DNA from 4 places in the Agarilytica rhodophyticola genome. Region 3 is predicted to be linked to each of the others. Evidence: predicted binding sites of a transcription regulator. Region 3 holds the regulator's gene; each other region holds the start of a gene.
The links. Region 3 encodes sigma-54, which starts transcription at its own class of promoters, with help from an activator protein. Its sites were predicted from a motif close to TGGCACANNNNTTGCNNT; they were not measured.

Region 1: a site for sigma-54 is predicted at 4,130-4,147, ahead of flhA (flagellar biosynthesis protein FlhA). Genes of this name have one in related genera too.
Region 2: a site for sigma-54 is predicted at 3,760-3,777, ahead of glnA (glutamate--ammonia ligase). Genes of this name have one in related genera too.
Region 4: a site for sigma-54 is predicted at 2,472-2,489, ahead of BVC89_RS17785 (flagellar basal body-associated FliL family protein). Genes of this name have one in related genera too.

The regions. Positions count from the first base shown of each region.
Region 1 is NZ_CP020038.1:2,756,323-2,764,140, reverse strand. Features, by position in the region: gene BVC89_RS11755 (MinD/ParA family ATP-binding protein) at 1-4, opposite strand, end outside; gene flhF (flagellar biosynthesis GTPase FlhF) at 278-1,765, opposite strand; gene flhA (flagellar biosynthesis protein FlhA) at 1,824-4,064, opposite strand; gene BVC89_RS11740 (transglutaminase-like domain-containing protein) at 4,533-5,651, shown strand; gene BVC89_RS11735 (response regulator) at 5,845-6,828, shown strand; gene BVC89_RS11730 (response regulator) at 6,862-7,563, shown strand; gene BVC89_RS11725 (TonB-dependent receptor) at 7,648-7,818, shown strand, end outside.
Region 2 is NZ_CP020038.1:5,917,911-5,925,728, reverse strand. Features, by position in the region: gene glnG (nitrogen regulation protein NR(I)) at 1-641, opposite strand, end outside; gene glnL (nitrogen regulation protein NR(II)) at 634-1,704, opposite strand; gene glnA (glutamate--ammonia ligase) at 2,218-3,624, opposite strand; gene thiI (tRNA uracil 4-sulfurtransferase ThiI) at 3,978-5,462, shown strand; gene BVC89_RS24480 (hypothetical protein) at 5,481-5,927, shown strand; gene BVC89_RS24475 (porin family protein) at 5,995-6,537, opposite strand; gene typA (translational GTPase TypA) at 6,823-7,818, shown strand, end outside.
Region 3 is NZ_CP020038.1:927,195-935,012, reverse strand. Features, by position in the region: gene BVC89_RS03970 (KpsF/GutQ family sugar-phosphate isomerase) at 1-609, shown strand, start outside; gene kdsC (3-deoxy-manno-octulosonate-8-phosphatase KdsC) at 613-1,164, shown strand; gene lptC (LPS export ABC transporter periplasmic protein LptC) at 1,157-1,741, shown strand; gene lptA (lipopolysaccharide transport periplasmic protein LptA) at 1,728-2,405, shown strand; gene lptB (LPS export ABC transporter ATP-binding protein) at 2,450-3,175, shown strand; gene BVC89_RS03945 (RNA polymerase factor sigma-54) at 3,391-4,926, shown strand; gene BVC89_RS03940 (PTS sugar transporter subunit IIA) at 5,262-5,714, shown strand; gene rapZ (RNase adapter RapZ) at 5,738-6,607, shown strand; gene BVC89_RS03930 (HPr family phosphocarrier protein) at 6,611-6,880, shown strand; gene mgtE (magnesium transporter) at 7,034-7,818, shown strand, end outside.
Region 4 is NZ_CP020038.1:4,240,828-4,248,645, forward strand. Features, by position in the region: gene fliO (flagellar biosynthetic protein FliO) at 1-407, opposite strand, end outside; gene fliN (flagellar motor switch protein FliN) at 435-878, opposite strand; gene fliM (flagellar motor switch protein FliM) at 878-1,876, opposite strand; gene BVC89_RS17785 (flagellar basal body-associated FliL family protein) at 1,912-2,436, opposite strand; gene BVC89_RS17790 (flagellar hook-length control protein FliK) at 2,878-4,323, opposite strand; gene BVC89_RS17795 (Hpt domain-containing protein) at 4,487-4,825, opposite strand; gene BVC89_RS17800 (SpoIIE family protein phosphatase) at 4,977-6,686, opposite strand; gene BVC89_RS17805 (STAS domain-containing protein) at 6,715-7,023, opposite strand; gene BVC89_RS17810 (protein-glutamate methylesterase/protein-glutamine glutaminase) at 7,083-7,818, opposite strand, start outside.

The DNA of each region.
Region 1 (7,818 bases), 1.8 Mb from region 3:
TCATATACGGCTCACAATAGAATGTATTTTCTATAACTATTTAAACTATCATTTTATAAAAAATGTATTTTCAACTATTAAAATCACTTTTTTAGATCTTGATAATTTTTATCTTTTAATGTTTATAATAAAATATATTTAGATAATGCTGATGCAGTTTCATCGTTTGGGTATGGCGCCCCACACAACAAAAAAAACGCAAACTGATTTCTTAATTTTAGCAAAACTCGCCACTTTTTCTCCCTCGTCTTTATAGCTTTCCTCTGTATGGATAAGGTCAAGCAGAATGTTCGCCAGATAATGCCTGGGTTTTAACAACTTTAATTGCCTTTGCCACTAACCCATGGGCGCTAGCTTGCGTAATATCTTTTGGAATATTCTGTCCATCGGTAGTGTAAGCAATGGGAAGATTCTCTTTAATAACAACACTTAATGCTTCACCGATACTTGCCGACTCATCAAGTTTTGTTAACACACAGGCGTATAAGCCACGGGAACCTTTATGAGCATGAAGTGATGCTTTCATGGTGGCAGTTTGACTGTTACATGACACAACTAATACACGATGGATACTCGGGCTTGATTCTAATTGTGCAAGTTGAGATTTTAAAAGTGGATCACCTAGACGAAAACCTGCTGTATCAATCAGTATGAGTGGGAACTGCCGTAAAGATGCTAATACCGAGAGTAAGCTATTTTCCGAATCCACGACTTTAACAGGAACATTAAGAATCTTTCCCATAGTACGTAGTTGGTCAAATGCGCCCACTCGATAAGTATCGGTAGTAACAAGAGCCACTTTGCCCGCACCGTGACGCAACACATATTGTGCCGCAAGCTTAGCAATAGTAGTGGTCTTGCCGACACCAGTCTGCCCTAAAAAAGCGTAGATACCAGGGCGATCCAGAATACTTTGTTGACAGATCGGCAAACGCTTAGATAACAAGCCCACACATTCTCGCCACGCTTGGTTTGCCCTTAATTGATGTCCAATTCCTGCTACCAGTTCATCCACTAATTCTTCACTCAAACCTAACTTGCTTAAATGTTTTGTCACTACAGTAAAATGGTTGGGCAATGTCACTTGTTGCGGGGCGTAAACCGTTGTTAGTTGTTGGCGGTTATCTGACATTTGCCAGAGTTGCTGCTCTAACAACATACGCATATCTGCAATATCATTTTTTAACGACTCTAATTGTTGTTTTTCTTCTTGGGTCACAGTGCTTAGAGTTTCAGAGAAGCTTTCACGTCCGTTAACAGACGCTGTACTATTTGTCAGCGGCTCAAACGACAGTGTTGGTTTTGTCGCACTTTGAGCATGAAGATTTTGATTAATATCTACCTGCTGTTGGGCCTGCTGCTGAGCTTTTCTTTTTGCAGCAAACATTTTCTCGCGCGCTATTTCTATCTCTTTTGCTAGTTGCTCAGGCGACTTAGATGAGAACTGTTCAGCATTATGCTCAGTGGTACCGCCATAAAATGCCGCAGCTTTTTCTATACCAGCTTGCTCTTGCCATGCTTCGTCACTGGAGAAAGCAGTGTCAACGTCTGCGTCAAATTTCTGACCAAACTGGCGACGAGATTCGATTCCTCTGGTAGGTAAATCTGGCTCTAAGGATGTGACAATTTCTACACCTTTACTCAAGCGCTTACTGGATAGAATAACAGCTTCAGGCCCTAACTCTTGCTGCACTAATTCCAGTGCTCGAGTCATTGTTGGAGCAACAAATCGCTTAACAAGTTTATTTGTATTATCTGTCTTCATCCATATACTCCCACGTTGTTCATGTAGGCCCAGTTATTGGGTATTAGCTTATTGAGTGTCAACGCGATGGTTTAGTATTTAAAACTTCGTCACCAACACTTGCTTCAATGGTAATTTGCTTGTTGTCCGGCACTTCGTTATATGCCAATACATGCATATCTCGAATATTGAATTGCACAAACTGATATAACAAATGACGTATTGGTGCGGATACTAACAACACAATTACTTTACCCTTGATTTCTTGTTGCTTAGCCGCATTTACCAAAGCATTATTTAATCGCTCTGCCAACTGCGGTTCGATAAATGCATTTTCACCCGCGCCAGCTTTTTGTGCTTGCTGTACTGACTGAAGCAACAACTGTTCCAGCGCGGAATCCAAAGTAATAACTGGTAAGTTATTTTCTTGTCCTACAATGTTCTGAACAATCTGACGGGAAAGTGCGGCACGAGCAATCGCGGTAAGAGTATTAATATCAGAGTTTTTACTTGCATTAGCTGCCAACGCTTCGGCAATAGTGCGCATGTCACGAATGGGAACTTGTTCTTTTAACAATGACTGTAAGGTTTTAAGTAACTGATTAATACCAATAGTATTGGGTATTAACTCTTCCACCAACTTAGGCGATTTTTCCGCGAGTAAATCCAACCATTTTTGCACTTCTTCATGGCCGAGTAACTCATGGGTATGTGCCTGAATAATTTGGTTAAGATGGGTAGCAACAACAGTACTGGGATCAACCACAGTATAACCTAGGGTTTGTGCCTGATCTTTCTTACTCTCATCAATCCATACCGCTTCCAAACCAAACGCAGGATCAACAGTCTTAACACCATCGAGCTTACCAAATACCTGCCCTGGATTAATCGCTAAAAATTTATCGGGAAAAACCTCTCCTTCTCCCACCATCACCCCCATCAAAGTAATGCCATAAGCGCTTGGGAGCAGGTCTAGGTTATCGCGGATATGGACGGCTGGAATAAGAAAACCCAGATCCTGCGACAGTTTTTTACGAACGCCCTTAATGCGCCCTAATAGCTCGCCATTTTGTGATTTATCTACCAAAGGGATAAGACGGTAACCGACCTCCAGACCAATGATGTCAACTGGCTGAACATCATTCCAACTCACTTCACTTTGCTCCGCAGGCGCTGGACTCGCGTGGTTTTCAAGTGCTGGTGCAGGGCTGACATTGCCACCAATGTCTTTAGCATGTGGTTCGCCACCTATTTTTTTACCAACAAAGCCTCCTTCTTCAACCACCTCTACTTGCTTACGGTAATGGATGTAGTAAGCCAAAAAAGCACAGATAATTGCTAATCCTAAGAAAGGAATATGGGGCATTCCTGGAATAATCCCCATTAAAAATAAGATCGCAGCGGCTACCGCTAGAGCTTTCGGAGATTCAAACATCTGCGAAAGTACTTGGCGATTCATATCTTCAGAGCTGTTAACACGGGTTACCATAATTGCCGCCGCGACAGACAGCAAAAGGGAAGGAATTTGAGCTACTAATCCATCACCAATAGTTAACAGCACGTATTTTTGCGTAGCATCGGCAAACTCGAGGTCGTGCTGCGCCATACCCACAGCAAGTCCACCGACAATATTGATAATAAGAATTAAAATACCGGCAATAGAGTCACCGCGCACAAATTTACTTGCGCCATCCATAGCACCGTAAAAATCAGCTTCTGCCGCCACATCAGCGCGGCGAGTTCTGGCTTCATCTTGATCGATAATACCAGCATTGAGGTCGGCATCTATAGCCATCTGCTTGCCAGGCATGGCATCCAGAGTAAAACGCGCACTCACCTCTGAAATCCGCCCAGCACCTTTAGTTACGACAACAAAGTTGATAATAATGAGGATAATAAACACCACTAGACCTACCGCATAATTACCACCAATCACAACTTCACCAAAAGCTTGTATAACCTTGCCAGCAGCGTCACCACCTTCATGCCCACGCAGTAACACCACCCTGGTGGAGGCAACGTTTAAAGCCAAACGCAGTAAGGTAGCAATTAGCAAAATGGTAGGAAATACAGCAAAATCTAGTGGACGCAAGGCGTACACAGCTACTAAAAGAACAACTATAGATAAAGCAATATTAAAAGAAAAAAATGCATCCAACATGAAAGGAGGCAGAGGTAACATCATCATACCAAGCAGCATTAATAGCAGTATTGGTACACTCAAATTACCTCGGCTTAAACCTTTAACATTTTGCCAAGCATTGTCTGCGGACATGCTTGCAGGTAAGGATTTTAAATGTTGGAAAAAAGGTTCAGCCATATCTTTCTCTGTAAAAGTCATTTTATTGACGCATACGGGCGGTATTCCCTACTTTTACAAAACCTATCGCAAAATCTATACCTGACTTTTTATTTATTATGACCAAAGGCTTCCTGCCTTTGGGTCATAAGTCATCGCCAAATGCTTTACGCAAAAGTGTGATTTTGCTGGCATTGGACGATTCGCATTGGCCTAAGGCCAATGAGCAAGCCATCCCTGGCTTGCATTTTTATTTATTATGACGAAAAGCTTCATGCTCCTACCTCAACCGCAACTCAAGTTATCGCGATGTTATTGATTGCTGATATGAAAAAACGAATAGTTAAGTGCAACTAATTGGGTGCGACAAAAGTCTATAAATTGAGGTAAACTACGACAACAAGAGATAGATATAACAGGCTATATAATATATATCTATGTCAGCACAGGGTTACGCTCAAAAAAATTATAAACCTGGAGGTGATAGCCATGTCTTATGTAAAATTCACACCGGTGGTGAGTTTGTTACTGCTGATGGCGACTCAAGTGGTAGCGGTAAACATCGAAGAGCCTCTACCCGATCAAAATCAAAATATTATCGTGGAAGATGTCGATGTATTGGCATTAAATAGTGAAATTAAAACGCTCCTCGATGAAAAAATTAAAGTTCTCCCCAGCAAAAGACAACGCCTCCTAGCTCTACACACTCTCCTCTATGATCCCGCCCAATACAATATTCGATATAATGCATATTTCACAGCGTCAGCCATAGAAACATTCTATAACGGTTCTGGCAACTGTATTTCATTGGCCAATTTATTTATCGCTACCGCACGATATGTAGGAATAAGGGCCCGTTATCAAACAGTAAACCTTGAGCGTCAATGGCGCCGACGCGACGGCTTTTATGAAGTGCCAGGGCACGTTAATGTGGTGGTCAGTTTACCTCGGGCGAAAGTTCTGGTGGAGTTCAACCAAGCTTATTTTGACCAGATTGGCGATAGCAAAGTGGTATCAAAAATGATTACAGATGCCCAAGCAAAAGCTGAATATTATAATAACTTGGGAGTCGCCTACCTCAATCAGAAAAAATACTCTATGGCCGTCGCCTACTTTAAAAAATCGATCAAAACACATAAAAAACTTGATTTTGTATGGTCGAATTTAGGCGTGGCATACAAACGTTTGGGTGATTTCAAAGCTGCAGAAGAAGCCTACTTAGCAGCATTGAAATACAACTCCAAGAATAGATCCGCTATCGGTAATATTTATATCCTCTATTCAGAGTTAGGGGATGAAACCAAGTCTCAGGCATATGCCAAAAGAGCCGAAAAATATGCACGCAAGAACCCTTACTACTTGGAAAAATTAGCCAACACTGAGCTAGAAGCCAAACGATATGACAAGGCCGTGGCTTTATTTAAGGCTGCAATTAAAATTCACAAATTAGAACCAGATTTTTACCACGGCTTAGCTGTCGCGTACTATTATGAGAATGATATAGAGAATTCTAAAAAAGCACTTAGGAAGTCTATGGAATTAGCTGAGTCAGAAGAATACAAACTTCGCTATCAACGCAAGTTAAATGCGTTAGCAGGTGCGCACTGATGTGTTATTAGAACGCCAAAAAGGACAAAAAAAGGACATTTAAGCTAAAAAAAAGACAGCAAAAACACCTATTTATGCTTTGAGAGTTTTGTCAGATAAGAGTTTACGTTAAACTTAGAAAATATAGTCTGCTCGAAAATAACTGTTTGTTCTCAGTTGCAAACGGGGCAAATACATCTGGAGAAACTTTTACATGGGAAAACCTGAAATCAGTCTTTATTATCATCCCACCACAACGGTTTATATAGACGATAATAGAGATTTTCTAAATTCATTAACCCTAAAGTCAGAACCAGCTGTATTCAAGCTTTTCAGCGATCCTCATGAAGGTCTTGCCTATGTGGAATCGCAGTTCAAACTTAGCGAAAACTTTAGTAAAGGCGAACCACTTTCTCCTGATATTAATACGCCTAGTAAATTGGTTTTACCTCAAAATCAAATCTGCAGAAAGCTAGATACGTTGAACCGCTTTGCCGAACCATCGGTAATAGTTGTGGATTTCAGTATGCCACAGCTTAACGGTCTCGATCTGTGTTCACAGATATCAAGCCCTAATGCAAAAAAGATACTGCTAACCGGCGTTGCTAACGAAAAGCAAGCAATACATGCATTGAATTGTGATTTGATAGACTTCTATATTGGTAAAAGTGAAGAAGAGCTGACCACTCGACTAACATCAATTGTTAGCACGTTAAATAACCGTTATTTTACCGATTTAATGCCACTTTCCAGCCACGATGCCAAACAGCAAATCCCCTTCCTCTACGATTCGGATTTTGCCGACTATTTTGAGCAATTATGCGAGGATCTGGGCGCAATTGAGTACTATTACGTTACTAATCCTGGGGGATTTTTACTGATCGATAAATTTGGGACAATTAGTCGCCTTATCGTTTTGACGCAGGATGAGTATCGTAATTCAATCAAGGAAGTACAAGAAAAGGGAGCTTCTAGCGATTGCATAAGCACCCTTGAAGAACACAGTCATGTGCCATTCTTTCAAAATGAAGATGGTGTTTTTGATGAAAAAAGACTCGAAGCGTGGAGCCAAAATATCTATCCGATTCAACGTATTAATGGCAACCAGGAATACGTCTGCGCATTACTTGAGAAAAGGTTTAAAAGCTTGACCTGCTATCAGGACTATATAGAAATGCCCTCTAACAGGCTGCATTAAGCTTTAATCACTTTAATATAGGCGCAACCAAGCATGGCCAAAAGTCATATAGTTTTTGATCCCGATAGTGATATCGACACGGTATCGGCCACATTCGCGCATAATATTTCAACGCCTTTAACAATTGCTCAACTCAATGCCGACCTACTCAAGCAATATTTTGAGGCGATCATGCAAACGCTAGAGACAAAGAATTGTGAGGCGATACCTGAGCATTTACGGCCTGCGATAGAAAAAGCCCCCGAGCTGATCTATAGCAATTTAGAAAGTATCCAACGTACATTAGTCCAGTACAAAAGTTATCTCAACGCTCAGCACAACAAGGCGAATGACAAAGGTGCAGCAAAACAAGAGTCTGTCGCCTTACCCCGCGAAGGTAACTACCGGATTCTGTTAGTAGACGACGAAGATATCCACCATGATATTGGTGAAGCTGCTCTGGGCTCCAGCCACACGATCACCCATGCACTTAGCGGTCGCCTGGCACTTAAAGAGTGCCAATCGTCCACATTTGATATCATTTTAATGGATATACAAATGCCAGAGCTAGCAGGCCCTCAGACAGTTGAACAACTTAGAAGCTTTATCAATAAAAATACTTTAATTATTGGTTTAAGCAATATGCCAATCCATTCTCAACGTGAAGAATTAATACGGTGTGGATTTAACGGTTTTCTCGACAAACCACTAAAACGCGACTCATTTAATGATTTAATAGCGTCTTTGACGAATTGATGCAGTTATTGTGCATGCATCCAATACAAGAGCTACTTATTTAAGCTAAAACATTAAAATAGAAAGATATACGTTAAGAAGATTGTGAAACCACTACCCATATTAAGTACATTAGCCACCACGCTCATCGCTATTAGTGACATTAGTTACGCCAACGATGAGCTAAAGCTAGAAGAACTAATTGTTACAGCACAAAAGCGCAATGAAAACCTGCTTCAGGTACCAGTTTCAGTTCAACTCTTTGACAGTAAGTTT
Region 2 (7,818 bases), 1.9 Mb from region 3:
AATAGTTCTGATTCAATCAAATCTTTTGGTATTGCTGCCATATTTAATGCGATAAAAGGGCTCTCACGACGAGGACTATGCATGTGAAGTGCACGTGCTACTAGCTCTTTACCAGTGCCCGATTCTCCGTTGATAAGCACGGTAATATTAGATTGGGAAAGCCGGCCGATTGCTCGAAAAACCTCTTGCATTGCAGGAGCTTCACCGATGATGTCGGTATTTTCATCCGCTGGCACCATGCTACTTCCAGCTACCATCGGATCTACTTCATTGGAATGTACTAATGCTCGCTGTGTAACAGCTACGGCTTCATCGACGTCGAAGGGTTTTGGCAAATATTCAAAGGCACCGCCTTTGTATGCTGATACAGCGCTGTCCAGGTCTGAATGGGCCGTCATAATGATGACAGGGAGATCAGGGTAAATATTTTGAACTTGCTTGAGCATAGCTAAGCCATCAGTTCCCGGCATTCGCACATCACTAACAATCGCGTTTGGCTTTTCACTTTGTAAGCGCGACAGTACTTTATCGCCGGTTTCGAAGCTATTAGTATTGATTCCAGCATTTTGCAGGGCTTTCTCTAATACCCATCGAATTGAACGGTCATCATCTACTATCCAAACTACATTAGATTTATGCATGTCTCTTTCCTAAAGGTATATATACGGCAAATTCTGTATGGCCTGTTTCACTATTGCACTCTATTAAGCCATAGTGCCGACCGATTAAATTCTGGGCGATAGATAAGCCAAGGCCAGAGCCTTCAGCTCTTCCTGTAATCATTGGGAAAAATATATCGCCAACGATGTCTTTAGATATCCCCGGCCCGTTATCAGTGATACTGACTTTTACCACCAGTGGGTAGTTGATTCTGCCAATGGTGTAGCGCAGTTTTATTCGTGTAGTAATGATAACGTTAGGGTCTTGCTGTTCTTGGTTTTCTGTTAATGCTTGAATTGCGTTGCGCACTATATTGAGAAAAGCTTGCACTAGTTGAGTTTTGTCCCCCTCAATATTCGGAATACTGGGGTCATAATCTCGTTTGATTTCCACGTTACCCTGAACCTCCATCCTGACAACAGATACAACGTGCTCAAGTACTTCATGAATATTGAGACTTTCCATATCTGGCGGTGTGCGAGGCCCAAGCATGCGGTCAACTAAGTTACGCAGCCTGTCTGTTTCATCAATGATTATTCGGGTATATTCCTCTAATTGAGAATCGCCCAGTTCGCGAGATAGTAGTTGTGCCGCGCCTCGGATACCTCCCAGAGGGTTCTTGATCTCATGGGCCATACTTCGAACTAGGTTGCGAGATGTCTCCTGTGATGAGATCCATGCCTCTTCACGGCTTATCCTTAACAAACGATCTAATGGTTGAATCTCAACGGTGATATAGCCGATTTCAGGTGTCGGTGTGACTGTGTAGTCCAAGGTCACTTCTTGCTGATTATGCAGTTTCCAGCACACTTGCCTGCGAGTAAAATGACGATTTTCCTCGAGGGCTTCTTGCAAGGATTTAGGTGTTCCATCTTTGACACCAAAGCAAACTTCAATAGACTTTCCAACCAGGTGCTCACTACTAATTCCCATAAGTGACTCGGCTGAAGCGTTGAGATAGGACACTTTTAGCTGATAGTCCAGCACAATAACGGCTGTCGTCAGGCTATCTAGGATTTGTTTGTAGCTTGCTTGCTCTACCATGGGTCATCGGTTTAAATAGTGTTATAGGCAATATGCAATTTGTAATCCAACCTTGAACCATTTAACCTTCTAAATCTTGATTAAGTGTGTATTAAGGATATTTATATTGCTATAAAAGGAAAAAACAGCATATCTATTTGCTAGTTGGCGCATTTTATGGTGGTTTCCTCCTCTATGCTGTTACGCAGATATAAAGGCAGTGTGACGGTTTTATCATCGTTATTCTGTCTAATGTGCCAAGTTCATTAAGTCTCTAAATTCAGTATAGCTATTTTTTGCACCAAAATAGTGATTTCTCTTGTTGGGCTATATTCTGTGTATGTTTTTAGTGCGTTAAGCTTAAAATATCGACCTAAAATAGATTAAACTACAGTGCGACACCTGCTCGTATACTTAAGCTTCGGTGCATAGGATGGTGTGGTTTTAGGTGTGGACAGTGGGTGAGGAGAACATATTTTCTAGCTATAAAAAAACCCGCTTACGCGGGTTTTGATTAGAAAATTATCGAGTGGACTACACTGAGTAGTACATAGAGAACTCAACTGGGTGAGTTGTCATATTCAATGTTTCAACTTCTTCCTTTTTAAGCTCGATGTAGGCATCAATCATATCGTCTGAGAATACACCACCAGCAGTTAAGAACTCACGATCCTTATCGAGGGCATCCAAGGCTTGCTCGAATGAGGAGCAGACTGTTGGGTACTCAGATTGCTCTTCTGGAGGAAGATCGTATAGATCTTTATCTGCTGAATCCCCTGGATGAATTTTATTCTTAATACCGTCAAGACCAGCCATTAACAATGCCGAGAAAGCCAAGTAAGGGTTCGCTGTTGGATCAGGGAAACGTGTTTCAATACGCTTACCTTTTGGCGCGCTCACATATGGAATACGAATTGATGCTGAGCGGTTGCGCGCAGAGTAAGCAAGAATAACTGGAGCTTCAAAACCTGGAACCAAACGCTTGTAGGAGTTAGTTGATGCATTACAAAATGCGTTCAATGCACGGGCGTGCTTGATAATTCCACCAATGTAAAACAATGCTGTTTCACTTAAACCCGAGTAGGCATCTCCCGCGAACTGGTTAACGCCGTCTTTAGAGAATGATTGGTGAACATGCATACCACTACCGTTGTCGCCAACTAGAGGCTTGGGCATGAAGGTCGCTGTTTTACCATAAGCGTGAGCAACGTTGTGGACGCAGTATTTTAGAATCTGAACTTCGTCGGCTTTCTTGGTCAAGCTATTTGCACCAACACCAATTTCACACTGTCCTGCTGTACCAACCTCGTGGTGATGAACTTCAATTTCTAAACCCATTTCTTCCATAGCTGCACACATTGCACCACGGATATCGTGCAGAGAGTCAACTGGAGGAACAGGGAAGTAACCACCTTTAACGCCTGGACGATGGCCCATATTGCCGCCGTCGATAGAATTTTCTGATGACCAAGCGGCTTCTTCAGAGGATACTTTATAGAAAGCACCGCTCATATCTGAGCCCCATTTGATATCGTCAAAAACAAAGAACTCTGGCTCAGGACCAAAGAATGCTGTATCGCCTAGACCTGTTGATTTTAAGTATTCTTCTGCGCGCTGGGCGATGGAACGAGGGTCACGTTCATAACCTTGACCAGTAGATGGTTCGACAATGTTACAGCGGATGATAACAGTAGGTTCGTCAGTAAACGGGTCAATAATGCTAGAGCTGTCGTCTGGCATTAGAATCATGTCTGATTCATTAATTCCTTTCCAGCCAGCGATTGATGAGCCATCGAACATTTTGCCTTCTTCGAAAAAGCCTTCGTCAACTTCTGATGCTGGAATAGATACGTGTTGTTCTTTTCCTTTTGTATCGGTGAATCGAAGATCAACCCAGCGGGCTTCTTTTTCTTTAATCAGGTTCAGAGTATGTTCTGACATATTAAGAATTCCTCCACAGATGGCCCCAGCCATAGATATATTATTAATGCGGTTCGAATGTTAGTCTCTCGCCTCAGTTGGGCAGTTGCCATAGTAATGCAATAAATCTGAGACGCAAGATTCAAGCTTTAGGAAACCGCAAATTATGTGCCATAATATAAAAATAGTTTCAGGCCACGTCTAATCAGAGGTTAGGTCAATATATTTACAAGTGACAAGCCATGAGGTGCACTTTTTTGGTGCTTAAATATTTTTATGCATTAAAATAAGGCGATTCATTGTGGTTGCAGTCGACCAGTGGTTCACTAAGAGTTCATAAAGAGTTAATTATTACGTAATTAGTAGTTGATTAGATGCAAACACTCCCTAAAAGCCATGATTGTTTAATTTTTAGCGTTCGGTTATTTTCTGAGATAACAGTAAAAAGTGCACCAGTGCGTAAACGTTGGACAAAGCTGTTGGCTCAGAATATCCGTACTTTAGGTAGAAAAGTTCACGAGCGCACAAGCGTTGTGCAGGACTGGGATAGGCTGACGGTGCGTGTGCCTTCAAACTGTGCCAATACCAGAGCTGCTTTTATCGATCTTTTGGGACGAATACCTGGTATTACTAATTTCCTGGAAGTAAAACCCTATCCTCTTAAAGATATGCATGATGTCTATGAAAAGACCTTGCCTCTATGGAAGGAGGAGTTGGTGGCTAAAACCTTCTGTGTCAGGGTAAAACGCAATGGCGAACATTCTTTTAGCTCCGGAGATTTGGAGCGCTATGTCGGTGGAGGCCTTAATCAGAATATTGCCACTGCCGGTGTGCGTTTAAAAAAGCCTGATGTCACTATACATATTGAAGTCAAAGACGATGTGTTCTTCGTCGCGGCAGGTAAATATCCCGGTATGGGAGGTTTTCCTCTAGGAACACAAGAGCCTGTCATGTCATTGGTATCAGGAGGATTTGACTCCACCGTAGCTAGCTTTCAAATGATAAACCGCGGCATGCGAACACATTTTTGTTTTTTCAATTTAGGTGGGCGTGCCCATGAGGTTGGCGTTAAGGAAATTGCTTATTTCTTGTGGAGTAAATATGGCGCTAGTCATCGTGTAAAATTCATTACAGTACCTTTCGAGGGCGTGGTCAGCGAAATACTGGACAAAATAAACCCCTCGAATATGGGGGTTGTACTAAAACGCATGATGTTTCGTGCAGCTGAGAAAGTGGCGCACAAAGGTAACATCGAGGCAATTGTAACTGGTGAGGCTATCTCTCAAGTATCCAGCCAAACTATTCCCAATTTATCTATCATTGATCGTGTTACTGATATGTTGGTTTTACGGCCATTGATTGCATCGGCCAAGCCGGAGATTATCCAACAAGCGCGTGATATCGGGGTAGAAGATTTCTCCGCTAACATACCAGAATACTGCGGTGTGATTTCGGTCAAACCTTCAGCTAAAGTTAATATATCGAAGTTATTGGAAGATGAAGCATCCTTTGACTTTGCCATACTTCAGCAGGCTATTGAGAGCTGTAAAGTTCAGTCGATCGATAGTGTTATGGATGATTGTGTGGAGGTCGCTACAGTTGAAAAGACGGCCGATTTACCCGCACAAGCGATAGTCATTGATATTCGTCATCCGGATGAGCAAGAAATAAAACCTTTTGGTCAACCAGATAATGAGGTTTTGTCTATACCCTTTTACAGGCTTAATACTAAGTTTGAAGAGTTGGATAAAAGCAAAGACTACTATTTATATTGCGATAAGGGTGTAATGAGCGAATTACACGCATCTCATTTAAAAGAATCTGGTTACCCCAATGTGTTTGTGTTTCGGCCAGAATAGTTCTTGAGGAGCCTTTTAATGGGGCAAGCAAAAACGAAGCAAAATATTATTGTTATTTGTATTGCGCTTACTGTGATTGTGTTGTCTGTTTTTGCCACGGTGCTTATTAATAAATATGCAACGGGCTCTTCTGAAGGCTCTGCCAGTGGTCATCAGAACATTACCTTTACCGATGCCGTTGTCACTTGCCGAGATAGGACAACGAAAAGCTATGGCGATAGAATCCGCAACTTGGTTACAGATAATCACTCAAGTAGATTCGATGAAAAACAATATGTTTATAAAGTTTTCCTTAAGATGGATTTAATGAATAAACGGGAAAAAATACCCAAATTGCATTATGTTAACTGCTTTGTTCGAGCAAAAAATGGTGATATTCGTAAGTATGATGTTTTCAAAAGTGATGAGGAGAGAGGCAAAGAAAAGGATGATGGAACAAATATGTTTGGTATGCCTAAGAAATAGCCTCTGACAGATTAGCCCAGTACTATGACTGGGCTGATAACACTGAGGAGTATTAGCACAATATTAATTAAAAGCGATAATCCACATTGGCTGATACGGTAGAAAACTCATTATCGTCGTCATCGAGAATCATGCGATACTCAAAATTTAAGTTCCAGCTTTCTTCAATAACAAAACCAACGCCGCCTCCGTAGGAAAGGCCTGACTCACTATTTGAGTTATCTCCTGCGGCACTGTCTACACTGACAGAGATGGTAGAAAAGCCAAACAAACCATAAATTTTAGCCCTGTCATTCACTGTTTCCGGGCGCCAATAGATGGAAGCGTAGTAATCTGTACTGGTTTCTATTTCATTACCAGCAATCGTTGATGTCTCGTCAGAGATACCTAGGCCGATACGGGCATCTACTCCTAAGAAGCCGTTATACTTGTAGCCACCGACCAAGTCCAAAGTGGTAAAGTTAAGATCGTTGCCAGATGCATCAGATGTGTTTGCATCAATAAAACTGACACCGCCCCCTACATAAAATCTATCGAGCTTTTCAAAGATCGATTCTGCTGCGGCAGAATTTGCTAATAATATCAGCGAGGCCAGAGTCAGGAATCGCATTTTCAATCTCCCATAATGTGTTTTTTGTTATATACAGGATCTTAGCAAATAAAGCGTCATCTGTGATCCTACATATTGGTATTTATGATCGAACATGTCTAAAAAACGCATTTTTGTCACTTTTTTTTGGTAAAACTTACAAGATAAAACGCGATACATACTAACGCTTAACTAAAGAGCAATATATAATGCGCGCCTTTTGATCAATACTCGTCCATATTGGCCGATAGGGTTAAAAGGCCCTAGCTTGATTGTAAACCTACCTATTTACGAGGCTTCCCAGAAGTGATAGAGAAACTTCGCAATATTGCGATAATTGCACACGTAGACCATGGTAAAACTACCTTGGTCGATAAACTATTGAGCCAGTCTGGAACTTTGGATCGCAAGGATGAAGGTGCTGAACGCATCATGGATTCCAATGATCAGGAGAAAGAACGCGGCATTACTATTTTGGCAAAAAATACGGCGATAAAATGGAATGATTACCGTATCAACATTGTCGACACACCCGGACACGCCGACTTTGGCGGTGAAGTAGAGCGTGTATTATCTATGGTAGATAGTGTGTGCCTGCTGGTAGACGCTGTCGACGGTCCAATGCCACAAACGCGCTTTGTTACCAGTAAAGCTTTTGAAAAAGGTCTTAACCCCATTGTTGTAGTCAACAAAGTTGACCGTCCTGGTGCTCGTCCAGACTGGGTTGTAGACCAAGTATTTGATTTGTTCGATCGCCTTGGCGCAACTGAAGAACAACTTGATTTTCCCGTCATTTACGCATCTGCTTTGAACGGTGTTGCAGGATTGGAGCCCGACGCTTTGGCAGAAGATATGACGCCTCTGTTTGAAATGATTGTCGATCAGGTGCAGCCGCCAGAGGTAGATGTGGAACAGCCCTTCAAAATGCAAATATCGGCTCTGGACTACAATAGCTATGTTGGTGTTATAGGAGTGGGACGTATTACTGCAGGGCGCTTGTCTCCTAATCAACAAGTGGTTGTGGTCGATATTGAAGGTAAAACGCGAAAGGCCAAGGTGCTGCAGGTGATGGGCTATCATGGTCTTGAGCGCATCGATACAGATCAGGCAACCGCTGGTGATATTGTCTGTATTACAGGTATTGATAAATTGGGAATCTCCGACACTCTCTGTGATCCCGATAATGTTGAGTCGATGCCTGCGCTAACCGTAGACGAGCCAACCGTTAGTATGACTTTCCAGGTCAATGATTCACCATTTGCAGGTTTAGAAGGTAAGTACGTTACTTCAAGAAATATTAAA
Region 3 (7,818 bases):
AGTATGACAGGCAAACCCAACTCTCCAGTTGCAGAAGCGGCACATGTAAACCTTGACATTAGTGTTCAGTCTGAAGCTTGCCCACTAAATTTGGCTCCTACATCAAGTACAACTGTAACACTAGCTCTTGGCGATGCTCTAGCCGTCGCCCTGCTCGAAGCGAGAGGGTTTACTGCTGAAGATTTTGCCTTTTCTCATCCCGGCGGCGCATTGGGGAAAAAGCTTTTACTGCGTGTACAAGATGTGATGCATGGAGATACAGAGATTCCCAAAGTGACGGCAAGCACACCGTTAAAAGAAGCTCTCAGCGAAATGACAACAAAGGGCTTCGGAATGACTATTGTAGTAAGCCAAAGCCAGCAGCTGATGGGTATTTTTACCGATGGCGATCTTCGCCGTGCGATAGAGGCAGGTTTGAATATTAATAGCCTTGAGACTGGCGAAGTTATGACAAAAAACCCCAAGACGATAAATCAAAATATGCTTGCTGCCGAAGCATTGGGGATAATGCAAACACGCAAAATTACTGCCCTAGTAGTTAAAAATAATGAACAGGAAGTGATTGGAGTTTTACATATGCACGACTTATTGCGAGCGGGAATTATTTAAATAATGAGCAATCCAATGCAAATACAAGATAGTGAAATAATGGCCAGAGCAAGCAAAATTAAACTGCTGCTATTGGATGTCGACGGCGTAATGTCTGACGGTAAAATATATTTTTCTAGCACCGGCTCCGAAATCAAATCGTTTAACACATTAGATGGGCACGGCATTAAGATGCTCCGCCGATCAGGTGTGGAAGTGGGAATTATTACAGGCAGAACGAGTGAGATTGTTGCTAGGCGGGCAAAAGACTTAGGTATTCATTTATTGAAACAGGGCCGAGAGGATAAATTTGATGCACTACGAGAGTTACAAGAAGACTTTCCATGTGCTTATGAAGACATCGCCTACGTAGGCGATGACTACCCTGATTTGACAGTCATGATACGTGCAGGTTTAAGTATTAGTGTTGCAAATGCCCATCCGGAAGTAGCGAAACGCAGCCATTGGCAAACAACAAAAAAAGGCGGTGATGGTGCGGTGAGAGAAGTATGCGATATGATAATGCTTGCGCAAGGCACGTTTGACTCAGCACTTGAGGTTTATTTAAGTGACTAGAACTAGTCTGTACATTGTATTTATTTTGGCGCTATTATCCGCCATTATATACTTTGGTGACTCGCCACCTCGCATTTTAGGCACATCGCCGGCATTACACACAGAAGTGGATGCTGTGCCTTTCGCAGTCGCTCGCAATACAACAACAACACATTTCCAGGATGATGGCGGTCTAAGTTACACCTTTGATGCAGTCAAGTTGGAGCACTACCGAACTCAGGATGAAGATGAAGCACAAGAGATCTTCACCTTGATAGATAAGCCCCAATTGGTGTTTTATCAGGACAAGGAACCCTGGCTTGTATTAGCGAATAAAGGCAAAATAACGTCCCTAAATGAGCGTATAGAATTGTGGAATAATGTAGTCGTGAAGCATACAGATGCCGATGGTATTACCACCACCATTACCACACAGAGGTTAAACGTTGATCCAATAGGCAAGGTCGCTGAAACAGCTGAAGCTGTAAAAATAAATTCTGATAGCGTAGAAATCAAAGGCACAGGCCTTCATGCTGATTTTGTCGCACAAAAATTAAAGCTATTATCTAAAGTTCGTGGACTCTATGATCCAACTTAAATTTATATTTATCTCTCTAGCAGTGTTATTAGCAACCAATGCCTGGACACTACCAGACGATGACACACAGACGATGTTCATCGATGCTGACACACACGAGTTTGATATCCGAGCAGGAACAACAACGTTCTTGGGTAATGTGGTTTTGCAGCAAGGCAGCCTTAAAATCAATGCTAGTAAAGTGGTTTACTACGGTAAATTCGAAAAAGGCAAGGTTGACTCTGCCAAAAAAATTGTGGCAACAGGTAACCCCGCCCGTTTTCAACAAACCCCGAAAGAAAACAGCCCTCCGGTTACCGCTGTGGCCAATACACTTGAATACTCAGCGTCAAACGAGACGCTGTTTCTTATTGAAAACGCCTCTCTTGACCAAGATGGCACAAGTTTAAGCGGTAATCGTATTGAATACGATGTGAAAAAAGCGTTAGTAAAAGCAGGTGGAAAAACTTCTGCAGACGGCACCAAAGAGCGGGTGCGCATGGTTATCCCACCAAAAACCTTAGAGTCTATCAATGGCGAGGAAGGGCAAGAAGACAATTCCAGCATAGAATCCGAGCCTGAAGAAGACATCATCGATTCTGATTCAAATGAAGAAGAAAGCAACGAGACGGTAGACACAGAGGAAAATGAAACCTCCTCGCCCCCTCTCGAAGATACAGAATAAAACAACATAATAACCAACTAGCATATCAATAAGCAGTCGTCTTAATGTCGCAATTAGAAGCTAAACATCTCGCAAAAAGTTACAAAGGCAGACAAGTGGTTATCGATGTCTCAGTGTCGGTAAACCAAGGACAAGTTGTGGGCTTGCTCGGCCCTAATGGCGCGGGCAAGACAACCTGCTTTTATATGATCGCTGGCATAGTAAGGGCAGATCGAGGCCAAGTCTTTATCAATGGTGAAGATGTCACTCGCCAGCCCATGCATGGCCGGGCAAGGCGCGGTCTGGGCTACTTACCCCAGGAAGCCTCGGTGTTTCGAAAACTTACGGTCAGCCAAAATATCTTGGCGATATTGGAGACTCGCAAAGGCTTAAAGCGTAAGCAACGGCAAGAAATTCTAAATAAGCTACTGGAAGAGTTTCACATCACTCACATTAAAGATAGCCTCGGGATGGCGCTATCTGGTGGCGAGCGCCGACGCGTAGAAATTGCACGAGCGTTAGCCACAGAACCAGATTTTATATTACTTGACGAGCCCTTTGCTGGCGTCGATCCCATTTCAGTTAGTGATATCAAAGGTATCATCCAGCAACTAAAAGCCAAAAACATTGGCGTTCTCATTACCGATCATCATGTTAGAGAAACGCTCGATATATGCGAGAAATCTTACATCGTATCCGAAGGCCACATCATTGCTGATGGCGATGCCGCCACCGTACTCAATAACCAAAAAGTGCGGGAAGTCTATCTAGGACAGCATTTTCAGCTTTAGGCCATATCTGACACTAAGCCTAATTGTTTTGAGTTTAATACTTGACAAATTGCTCAAGCAGTGACCTATATACGGCACAATGTTTGCTTTATTTTTAACGCAAAACCGTTGCCTGAGAGCCTCGCTCAGTCTAAACTTATAAGGGTCTGCTTTCCTAAATGGAATCAAGCGGCTGTCACATAACATACAATCAACCGGGGCAAGTGTTAGCGCATATGAAGCAATCTCTTCAACTAAAGCTGGGTCAGCAACTTACAATGACTCCCCAGTTGCAGCAAGCGATTCGCCTTCTTCAGCTATCAACCTTAGATTTGCAATCAGAGATTCAGGAAGCGCTGGACTCTAACCCTATGTTAGAGATATCTGATGAATCCAGTAGCTCAGACAACGATTCAGGGGAAAAAGGGGCTGACTCTTCTCCTTCGGAAGATTTTGCCAAACCTAACGATTCTTCTTTAAATAGCGAAAGCACTAACTCTAGCGATGAAAATCCAAACTCTTCGAATGAAGAAGCGCGTCTAGATAGCGAATGGAGTGATACCATTCCCAATGAGCTGGCGGTTGATACCAATTGGGATGATGTCTACCAAGCATCATCATCCCCCGGCGCTTCGAGAAACGATAACGAAGATATGGATTTTGAATCTCGTCGCACCTCGTCCGAGACAATCCAAGACCACTTACTTTGGCAACTCAATCTAACACCAATGTCGGATCTAGATATAGAAATTGCCGAGGCTATCATAGATGCGGTAGAGCCCAATGGTATGTTGTGTCAGTCCTTGGATGATATATACACAGGCCTACAAGCCCATCATGAAGAATTAGAGATGGATGAGCTAGTTGCTGTATTGCACAGAATTCAGCAATTTGATCCCATAGGGGTAGCCAGCCAAAATATCAGCGAGTGTTTACTGATACAGCTAAACCAGTATGATCCTAATGAACCAGGCGTTAATTACGCCCGTAAAATTATTGAAGACTACCTAGAAGTACTTGGCAATCGAGATTTCAAGCAGTTAATGCGCAAATTGAAGATTAAAGAAGCCGAACTGCAACTTGCTATTAAAGTCATTCAGACGCTTAACCCACGCCCAGGGGAACATATTGGCACAGACTCAACCGAATATGTGGTACCTGATGTTTTTGTTAAAAAGGTAGATGATCGTTGGACAGTGCAGTTAAACCCTGAAATAGCTCCTCGAATTCGCATCAATAATGATTATGCGTCCTTAGTTAAAAGAGCAGACTCAAGCACTGACAATACCTTTTTAAGAGATAACCTTCAGGAAGCTAGGTGGTTTTTAAAAAGCTTGCAGAGCCGCAATGAGACATTATTGAAAGTGGCTACATGCATCGTTGAGAAGCAACAGGGCTTTCTTGATCATGGCCCAGAAGCTATGAAACCTATGGTATTACACGATGTTGCGGAAATTGTTGAAATGCATGAATCGACAATTTCTCGGGTAACAACGCAAAAATATATGCATACACCACAAGGTATATTTGAACTTAAGTACTTTTTCTCAAGCCATGTAGCAACAGAAGCAGGTGGAGAATGCTCTTCAACCGCTATTCGCGCCATTATTAAAAAACTAATCGCTGCTGAAAACGCCAGAAAACCCTTGAGTGACTCGAAGATCACAGGAATACTTGAAGAGAAAGGTATTAAAGTTGCCCGTAGAACCATAGCCAAATATCGAGAGTCACTTGGCATTCCACCTTCCAACGAGCGTAAACGACTAGTTTAAACTATTAGTCTTAATGTTATAGAGCACTCTGTATTTTTGTGTATTGGCTTGCGCAATAAACTATTGAATCGACATTCATCTATGTCTTCCTAAATATAGTTGAGCAATCTTCTAATACGCCAAGCTAAACACGTATATCTTTATTTTAAGGGGGCTAGTTGGCCCATTCGCCCACGACTCCATATTTTGTATACGTTTTATCTATATAGTACTGGATAAGATAAAAAATAATCATTGCTAAACACACAGTGTATTGTGTTCGTTACACAGTAAATAAAACTGATAAAATGGCAGTCTTTATTATTAAAATTGTTTAAAAAACTACCAAAGAATCTATGTTAATTAAAAGCATTCTCTCAACAAAGAGAACAGTGGCAAAAATTGAAGGTGGCAGTAAAAAGCGTGTGATTGAAACACTGGCACAGAATTTTGCGAACGATATCGAAGGCTTTGATGTCGATGAACTTTATCAAAGTCTTATTAACCGAGAAAAATTGGGTACAACCGGTATTGGTGATGGTATCGCAATTCCTCATTGCCGCTTTAATACCGGCGGTCATACATATGGCGCCTGCATGACACTAGCATCCCCCATTGACTTCGACGCAGTGGACGGCAAGCCAGTTGATATTATATTTGCAATGTTAGTACCGGAAAATGCAGAGAGTAGCCATCTAGAGTCGTTGGCAAGCTTGGCACAACTTTTACAAGATGCTGATTTTGTCAGCACAATACGTTCCGTATCATCTGATGATGCACTTTTCGATGCGATAACATCGTCATCTTAACCTCTATATAAGCGGGATCTGTCATGAGCTTTTTAGTAATCAGTGGTCGCTCAGGGTCGGGCAAAACTTCAGCCTTACATCTACTGGAAGATGAAGGGTTTACCTGTATTGATAATATTCCCGTCACCTTGTTGCCATCATTGATTGAGCATATAAATCAGCAAGAGAAGGAACGTTTTGCCATTGGTATAGACGCGAGAAATCTCGACAAGGATTTAGGCACTCTCTCGGGCATATTAAAATCCTCCCAAATCCCCCGTGAAAACTATAAAGTTATCTATCTAGACACTCATACCAATGTATTAATCAAGCGTTTTAGTGAAACTCGCCGTCGCCATCCTTTGTCGGATGAAAATACTGGACTTAATGAGGCACTTGAAAAAGAACGGGATATCCTTGCTCCTATTGTCGGTTTTGCCGATATTATCATCGATACTAGTGCTCTCAATTTGCACGAAATGCGCAGCACCATGCGACAACTCATCGTTGGCCCCCAAAGCAAGAGCATGTCAATTATGTTCAGTTCCTTTGGATTCAAGTATGGAGCTCCTACCGACGCTGATTTTATTTTTGATGTTCGCAGCCTTCCTAATCCTCACTGGGAACCAGGTTTACGTCTCAAAACTGGCCTTGATGTTGAAGTAGCAGATTACTTGTCGAGCCAGAATAGCGTAGAGGAGATGATTAACGATATCACTGGATTTGTTGCTAAATGGATACCTTCATTTGAAAATAATAATCGAAGCTATCTCACAGTAGCAATTGGCTGTACTGGTGGAATGCATCGTTCAGTGTATATTAGCGAACGCTTGTATCAAAATTTAAAAGAAACATATAAGGATGTTCAAGTTCGTCACCGACAATTACAAAACAATAACTTAAAAAATGGCTAATGCATGTTCGAACAGCAAATAGAAATCATTAATAAACTTGGCTTACACGCGCGCGCAGCCACACGCTTTGCGAATACAGCAAATAAATATAGCAGTAGCGTAAAAGTTCGCTTCGCCGACAAAACTATAGACGGCAAAAGTATCATGGCTCTGATGCTGTTAGCTGCGGCGAAGGGCAGCGAAATTACGTTAATTACTGAAGGTGAGGACTCAGAAGAAAGCATGGCCGCACTCGTTGAATTGATTAATAATAGATTTGACGAAGAAGAATAAACCGGCAAATAGTGTGCGCCTTAATATAAGGCTAGTGCCAGCAAATGTAAGGAAACACCGAGGCATAACTCGGATATAACTTAGATATAAACCTAGATAACTTATTACTAGATAACCTATTACCTAGATAGCCTACAACCTATAAAGAGTTACATGCAACAAGCTACCGAAGAGACCAAAAGCCAAACCCACTTGGCCAGAGTACAGACGCTACTAGGAAGCGGTACTCTGCAGCAGATAGCCAAGATGGTAAATAGCTTGCGTCCTGTAGAGATTGCTCGCCTACTTGAGTCTTCTCCCCCTCCTTCGCGTAAAGTTGTGTGGGATCTAGTAGATAAAGATGTTATCGGTGAGGTACTAGAAGAACTGCCCGAAGACATTCAAGGAAACTTTATCCGTGACCTGGATGCAGAACAGCTGGTAGAGCTAACAGAGGGCCTTGAGACAGACGATGTTGTAGATATACTGCAACAATTGCCAGAAAAAGTGACTCAAGAAGTGCTGGCGGCAATGAGCGATCAGGATCGCAACCGCGTGGAAACGGTCTTAGCTTATGACGAAGATACCGCAGGCGGCCTAACAAATACAGATACAATAACAATACGCCCACGTTTTACTCTAGATGTTGTACTGCGCTATTTACGTCGACACGTAGAGCTGCCGCCATCAACGGATGCTCTCATTGTGGTTAACCGTAAAGACCAATACTTAGGTTTGCTACCTCTCGCCAAACTTCTAACGTCAGATCCCAATACAACGGTACGCGAAGTGATGGTGACCGACACTAATGCCATACAGGCTAACCTGCCGGATCATGAGGTTGCTAAGCTTTTCGAACAAAATGATTGGATATCTGCACCTGTGGTGGATGAACAAGGCAAACTGCTTGGCAGAATCACAATCGACGATGTCGTAGACGTCATCCGCGAAGGCGCAGA
Region 4 (7,818 bases), 3.3 Mb from region 3:
CTAGTGATATGAGAAGAAGTGTGAGAAGAAGTATGGTGGCTATCTTCAGCAAAAGTATATTCCTGATCAAAGACATGTAAACAAGAAACTTGGTTTGAGCAAACACCTAGCAGTATTTTTTTACCCTCCACTTCTAATAATACCGCTTTTTCTCGTGTCCCTAACATTAGCGACGCGGAAACTTTCATATTTTTTTGCTGTAAAATCGCTCCTGCACCTAATTTTTTAGCCAGCCATGCCAAAGCAAAAATCATTGTAGTAACAAAGAGCAAACCAATAATAACTTGTGACATCATTGGAATTGTTTGCAATGCATTTAACTCATTTGTACTTTCCAATGCGTTTGTATAATCATTGACAAGAAATTGAACAATCATCGCAATGACGTAAATGTTATACTGTGTCATCTCACCGGCTCTCTTTCTATTACGGTATTAACGTAGCTTTTTAATCCGCTCAGATGGGCTAATCACATCCGTCATACGAATACCAAACTTTTCATTCACTACAACCACTTCACCATGTGCAATCAAGGTACCGTTAACTAATACATCTAAGGGCTCTCCCGCCAGCCGATCTAGCTCTACTACAGAACCTTGGTTAAGCTGTAGAAGATTGCGAATAGTAATTGAAGTGCTGCCTACTTCCATAGCGATAGAGACGGGAATATCTAAGATAACATCTAAATCTGGATTACCTTCTGCACCGCCACTTTGGCCTGAATCACCGAAATCTTCAAAGTCTACAGAATCGACCGCATCTTGCCCCTCTTCTTCTTGTTGGGTACTCTCTTCATTAGCTTGTTGTTCCATTGCCGCCGCCCAGTCGTCGGCCATGTCATCCTGGTTGGAGCTATCTTCATTATCTTCATCACTCATTACTCGTCTCCTTCAGAATCATCGCCTTTAATGGTAGCGGGAGTTAAAATGATTTCAGAAACTTTGAGAGCTAGATTATCGTTAGATTGCCCTAAAGTTGCTTTAAAAAAAGGAATACCATTGGCGGTTGCTACATGAACATCCGGCATATTGACAGGGATAATATCTCCCGTTCGTAGGTCCACAATATCGCGTAGCGGAATTTCTCTTCGCACGATATCGCATTCGAGATTAATATGTGCATCTAGAACATCCTCACGAAGCGCTTTGGCCCAACGATCATCCTTCTCGTCTGTATCAGACTGTAAACCTGCATCGAGCACATCGCGAATAGGTTCGACCATGGAGTAAGGCATAGTTACGTGCAACTCTCCCCCGCCACCATCAAGCTCTACATGAAATGTACTGACGACCACCACTTCGCTGGGACTGACAATATTCGCCATGGAAGGATTAACCTCTGAATTTATATATTCAAAGGTAATTTCTTTTACGGCTTTCCAAGCTTCGCGTAAATCAATGAATACTTGTTCCAGTACCATTTGTACCACGCGTAATTCTGTGGGGGTAAATTCACGACCTTCAATTTTTGCGTGGCGTCCATCCCCGCCGAAAAAGTTATCCACTAATTTAAAGACTAACTTAGCATCTAAAATAATAAGAGCCGTTCCTCTTAGCGGGCGAAATTTCACCATATTTAAACTTGTAGGAACATAAAGGGTATGAACGTATTCGCCAAACTTTTGAATTTGAATTCCACCAACAGAAACATCCGCTGTTCGTCTTAATAAATTGAACATACTAATGCGCGTATAACGGGCAAAACGTTCATTTAACATTTCCAAAGTGGGCATACGCCCGCGTACGATACGATCCTGGCTGGTCAGGTCATAGGAGGCAACACCTTCGCCACCCTCTTCACCTTCTGTTTCAACATCGCCATCGTCGACACCATGTAATAAGGCATCAATTTCATCTTGTGATAATAAGTCTTGCACGGCCTACTCTTCGCTGTAATCTTCAATAAATAGTTTTATTGCATCACTAAATTGGTAAATAGCACTTGTTCAATACCGGGCTCCCCCGTCTCTTTCTCCATTAAACGCTGTAGTTCTTGTAAACACTGCACTCGCAACAATTCCTTGCCCTCCGCCGTTTGAATTTCTTCAAATAACTGCCCACCAATTAACATCACCAGAGCATTGCGAATCATCGGCATATGCGTTTCGATATTGGCAACAACAGCTTCACTTCGAGTTAGCAAGGTAATTTCAGCTTGCATAAGCCTTTGTCTTCCTCTTGAATCAAAGGACACAATAATTGGCGGTTTAAGTGCGTAATATATTGCCGGCGCCATAACTTCTTCTACTTCCTCTTCGCCGCCCTCACCTTCTGCTGCCATTTCCTCTTTATCACCCGTCATAGATAGAACAGCTAATGTGCCGCCAACTGATGCACCAATTAAAACTATTGCCAAGACTACAAGTAAAATTATTTTCTTTTTACCTGATCCAGCATCAGCTTCGCCTTCGCCGTCTTTTTCTTGCTCTTCTGCCATGTCAAATATTCGTCATAACGTTTTTATTAACCAAAAAAGCAAGAGATATGCCAGAGGTCTGACTATACTTTTTGCTCATTATGTTTTAACTCAGACATTATTATTCCGGCGGCAATATATGTCCGGTTAATAGCGATGGATGGATGCACTGCCGCGTGTCGATAGATTCGCGCTAGCTCCTTGAAATCAAGCCGTTTAACACAATAGCGCTGTATTTTAAGATACGACAGATAAATATATCAGGACAATATATTTAGCCACCAGACTAATCGTATGGTAAAGAAAATTACAATGACACTAACGTTAGCACTTTTTTCAAGTACTAACGCAATGAATATTACGAAAGATAGTAGGTAGTATATTTATTTAGAAGCGCTCTTGAGGCGTTTTTAGAACGGGTACATCTAAAATTAAGTGTTAGTAAGAATTTTTCTAAGCAACTTAAACATAATGATCAACACCGTATTCATGGTGTATTTGTATACTTGGCACATCAGTATCCTCATCTTGGATGCTACTAGCCAATTGTCCTTTTGCATGACCACCTTCGCCCTCTTGTTGACTACCAAATTGATCCGATGAATCACCAGAGATATCAACATTCACGAGATTTAGTCCTTGCTCGTCAAGTAATTCGCGGAGCCTAGCTTGTGCTTGGTCTAAAGAATCGCGTACTTGGGCATTTGTCGCTACGAAACTCACACTTGCTTGATCTTGGCTAACACTGACTTTGACTTGTAACGGGCCTAGCTCAGGTGGATCTAACTGCAACTCTGCAAATTTAATATTTTGCGAAGCCATCATTGCAGATCGCTCAGCTACCATATTGCTCCAACCACTTTGGCCAAAAGTAATATTTACAGGCAATTGCACACGTCCAGTTTTTGACGATAAGAGGTTGGATGTATCTGTGCCTGACCCTGTGATGGTATGATTAACAAATGCATGAATATTGGCATTTTTATTTAGTGACGATTCTACTCGACCATCTTTAAGAGATGTTGTTAATTCATTGTTTACCGTCACAACATCTTTTTGCAATAAAAGGTTCTTCTCCATATTGGAGACACCAACGCTAGTACTAGTATCTGCTTTTAATTGTGGTTTATCACTAGGTTCGAGAATAACAACGTTTTTTTCAACCAAAGGTTGAGAACCAATACCAGGAAGGTTTTGTTTTACACTGGTATTACTCTGGGTAAGTGGAAATTGACTTGGTGTTAACGCCTTAGATTGTAAGTCTAGCGTACTCTGTTGTGAGGCTATTTGCACATTATTTGAGTGAGTCAATGTTTGTTTCTGGGGATCAATAATTTGCGAAGTCTGTGCCTCCTGCGATAACACTCTATCGACAGTAGGAGCACTGGCCGTTAACGCATTCGAGTTAAGCTCAAGTTCACTGGCATTGATACCAGTACTTAGAGGCGATCTAGTGGTTTCGACTTGGGTGTTAATATTTAATGTGATGTCATCTGTCACATCGACAGCAGTCAAAGCCACCTCTTCAGCCTCGTCAACATTAGTGTCAGCAGAATTCTCATCCAAGGAAGTAGCTCGTTTATCTTTTGCAGCGTCAGTTTGGGCACCTGCAGACTCATCAGAATCCTTATCAGATGTATCATTACTTTTACTATCGGCAGCAACTTCTTTTGTAGTATTATCGCTCTCGCTTTGCTCCACAGAATTATCTTTTCGATCTGTCTCAGCGGGTTTTTTGTCTGCTGTATTATTGTCAGAGCGTTCTACCTTATTTTTTTTGGTTTGAGAGTCCATCGCCTGTTTGAAACCATCATTAGAACTCTGATTTAAATTGGGTTCTGCGCGTTGGGATTGAATAATAATTTGTTCTTGCTCATTGAGATTCACCAAAGGCAATAGCGGATTCATTTTTATCCCTCACAATATAAATAATAATACGAAAGTATAATTTCACTGCTTCACATGATGCACAGCTCGTTGCTCACATTATTAAGGGAGCAAAGCTTGTGCCATATTCATATTGTGGAAGAGGCTATGAATAAGCCCATAAATAGGCCTTAGGTGATAATGCTCAAACAAGGTCTTTCAAAATCAACTCGACAGCGGCAAACTCTTGCTCAATTGCGGCGATTTGTTGCATAGCATTTTCAACCTTGCCTTGGCGCGCCTGTCTCTCCATCTCTTCACAAAGATCCGCCAGAGGGTTTATGCCAAGATTGCGACTGCTTCCTTTAAGGCCGTGAGCTTGATGACACAGCTCTGTCATATCGTTTTTCTCAAAGGCAACGGCTAGAGCAGCCAAGCGCGGCTGAGAGTCATTGAGGTAGGTAGAAATAAGTTCGCTAAATTTCTCGCCGAGTAACTCTTGTAACATAGCGAGATTGTCGCGATCAATCCTGTTGTGTGACATGATATTTGCGGTTTAAATTTTTATATGAGGATTTATTGTTGGATCAACTCTACATTTTCTCGGCGTGCCTGCTGTCTTATCCTATCTATGTGCTATGTGCATACGTACTAGCAAACCGACTCAAGTAGAAATAGTGCCATATATAAAACGACTAGTCTTCACGCTCCCAGTAATACACCACTTCGATATCGTTACCCGGTTCATGGATTTCTATACTTTTGGTGAGCGATTGTATCAGGCTGAGCCCACGTCCATAAAGGTTCTGGCTAACACCTTTATTCTCGGTTTTTTTAACAGTAAAGCCCTCACCTGAATCTTTCACTCGAATATTAAGATAGCCACCATTGCCATTGGCAGTATGAGAAAGCTGAAAACTGACCTTCCCTGCAACCAGTTCCTGCAATCGTTTTGTGCGCTCGTTGTAGTAAGAAGCAAAGCCTCCTGGGGAGGACTTCAGTTCGGATTTTAGACCGAGAACACCATGCTCAAGGGCATTGGAATATAGTTCAGCAAGCACCGTGTATAGGGGGGTTCGATGTTGCCTTAGACCTGGCACCTCAGAAATAATATTCATTAATAGTGGCAGTGGATCGAACTCTTTGAGGCTATTTTCAGGCAAATCAAAATTCATATACCAGTCGGAGAGACAGCCTTGATTTTTTTCCATAAATTGGTCGACTTTCGCGACAACATCCACATCTTGCATCTCAATTTCGACCAGTGACATATCATCATCTTTCTCCGTTGAGCCAATGTGTGCTTGCACATTATTTAACACCTTATCGAATAAATCCTTATCTCCGATATTATCGTAAAAAATTTGGTGTAAATTCTCTTCGCCGAACATTTCGCCCGCTTGATTTCTCGCTTCAAAGGCACCGTCTGACCACATATACAAACGATCACCATAATCCAGCTGGAAGGTTTGACTTTCGCCATTAAAACTCTTACTCGGCAGCACGCCTAATGGTAAGTTTTTAGATGCCAAAAGTTCATATTTTCCTGTGCTTTTCAAATACAGAAAGGCCTCGGGCAAGCCGCCATTCCATACTTTGATGCGCCGCTCCTTGAAATTGATATCGACACAAATGGCGCAACAGAAAAAACCTATTGGCAAAATGTCGTTTAACTTTTGATTAATTTCTCGCAAGATATCAGACATACTGAAACCCTTGCGCACCATACCGTAGAAAGTTGACGCCAACGGCATAGAGCCAATGGCCGCTGGTAGGCCGTGCCCTGTAAAGTCGCCTAACATGACGACCATGTTACCATTGGGACTGAATTCAGAAACCAGGACATCGCCGTTAAACACAGCCAAGGGCGACATGTAATGACGAATGTTGCCCATATCCAGGCAACCTGTCGGTGCAATTTTATCGAATACTTGTTTAGCGACGGTTTGTTCTTGAATTAGATGGCGGTTGTGCTCTTCAATCTGCGCTTTTTGATTTAACAAAGTGGTGTGCATTCTTCGAAGACGACCAAACGACTTAATCTTCGATTGCAATACCACTGGATTATATGGTTTAGGAATAAAATCATCGCCACCGGCTTCTAGACATTCGACCAAGTCGGCCTGATCTTTTAACGATGTCAGAAAGATAATGGGCACCATATCCTCATTGCCCATGTCCCGTATTTTCCTGGCAGCTTCAATGCCTCCCATATTTGGCATCAGAACATCCAGCAGCACCACGTCAGGGGACTTCTCCTGAAAAGCAGTAAGTGCCTGTTCGCCGTCGGCTACACCAATAGGGATATGGCCAGCTTTGGCGACAATGGTTTCAAGAATAAATCGATCAGATGCAGAATCCTCTGCAATAAGAATTTTAAGAGAATCTTGAGGCTCGTTATTCAACGTCTATCCCCTGCTTTCCTGCGGCCTATTACTCGATGACAAACAGTTGCTCAAAGCTGGAAATGGCAAATATTTTCTTTACTTCTGGCGAACAATTATCAATAACAATATTGGCTTTATCTCCACCTGCGTGATCACGTAATACGAGCAACATACCTAAGGCCGAACTATCCAAATGAACGGTTTCTGCCAAATCAACTACGTAGCGCTGAATATTATCGGAATCAACATTTTCGAAGCTACGTCTAAACTGTTCTAGAGAAGAGGCATCGAATCGTCCTTCAATAGATATTGTTAACGCTTCACCATTATCAGAAAGACATGATGTTATCGACATATAAAACGTATCCTAAGTTAGAATTCAATTATTACGCTTACTAAAAGCATAGCTCAATTTTATCTAAAGGCTACAGATAATATTTCCGAAGCCACTCGATTAAGTGGCAATATTTTTTCTGCTCCCCCAATTTTAACAGCATGCCCAGGCATTCCCCAAACCACACTAGAAGCCTCATCTTGAGCAACGGTCACGCAATTTGCCTGTTTCATACGCAGCAATGCCTCTGACCCATCAGCTCCCATGCCTGTTAGCAGCACCCCCATGGTATTTCTGCCACCAGACGCTTCCAGTACGGAATCATATAACACTTCCACAGATGGCATATGTCGATTAACTGGTCCGCTATTGTCGAGTTTACAGATATAAGATCCAGCCGCCAAGACAACTTTTAAATGTGCATCTCCCGGAGCAATATAAGCACAACCAGATTTAATCGGCTGACCATCCTCTGCTTGGTAAACATTGATCTTCGATGCATTATCTACTCTGCGAGCAAAAGACGCACTGAAGGTCCCGGGAATATGCTGGGCGATTACGATTGCCGGTGAATTTTCAGGTAAACATGTTATCACTTCTTTAATCGCTTCAGTACCACCAGTAGACGCTCCTATTGCACAAAGAAAATCGGTACGCAAACACTTGCGCCCGATCAAAGAATTATTTCTTTTTGCCTCCTCGACCAGCTTTTCTTTTTCCCTTTTAGTAGCTTTAGGTCGAACATTGGCACGTGATGCATGCCAGACTTTCTCAAGAATGGTTTGACGACAACTCTCCAATCCTCCAGAGCCATCG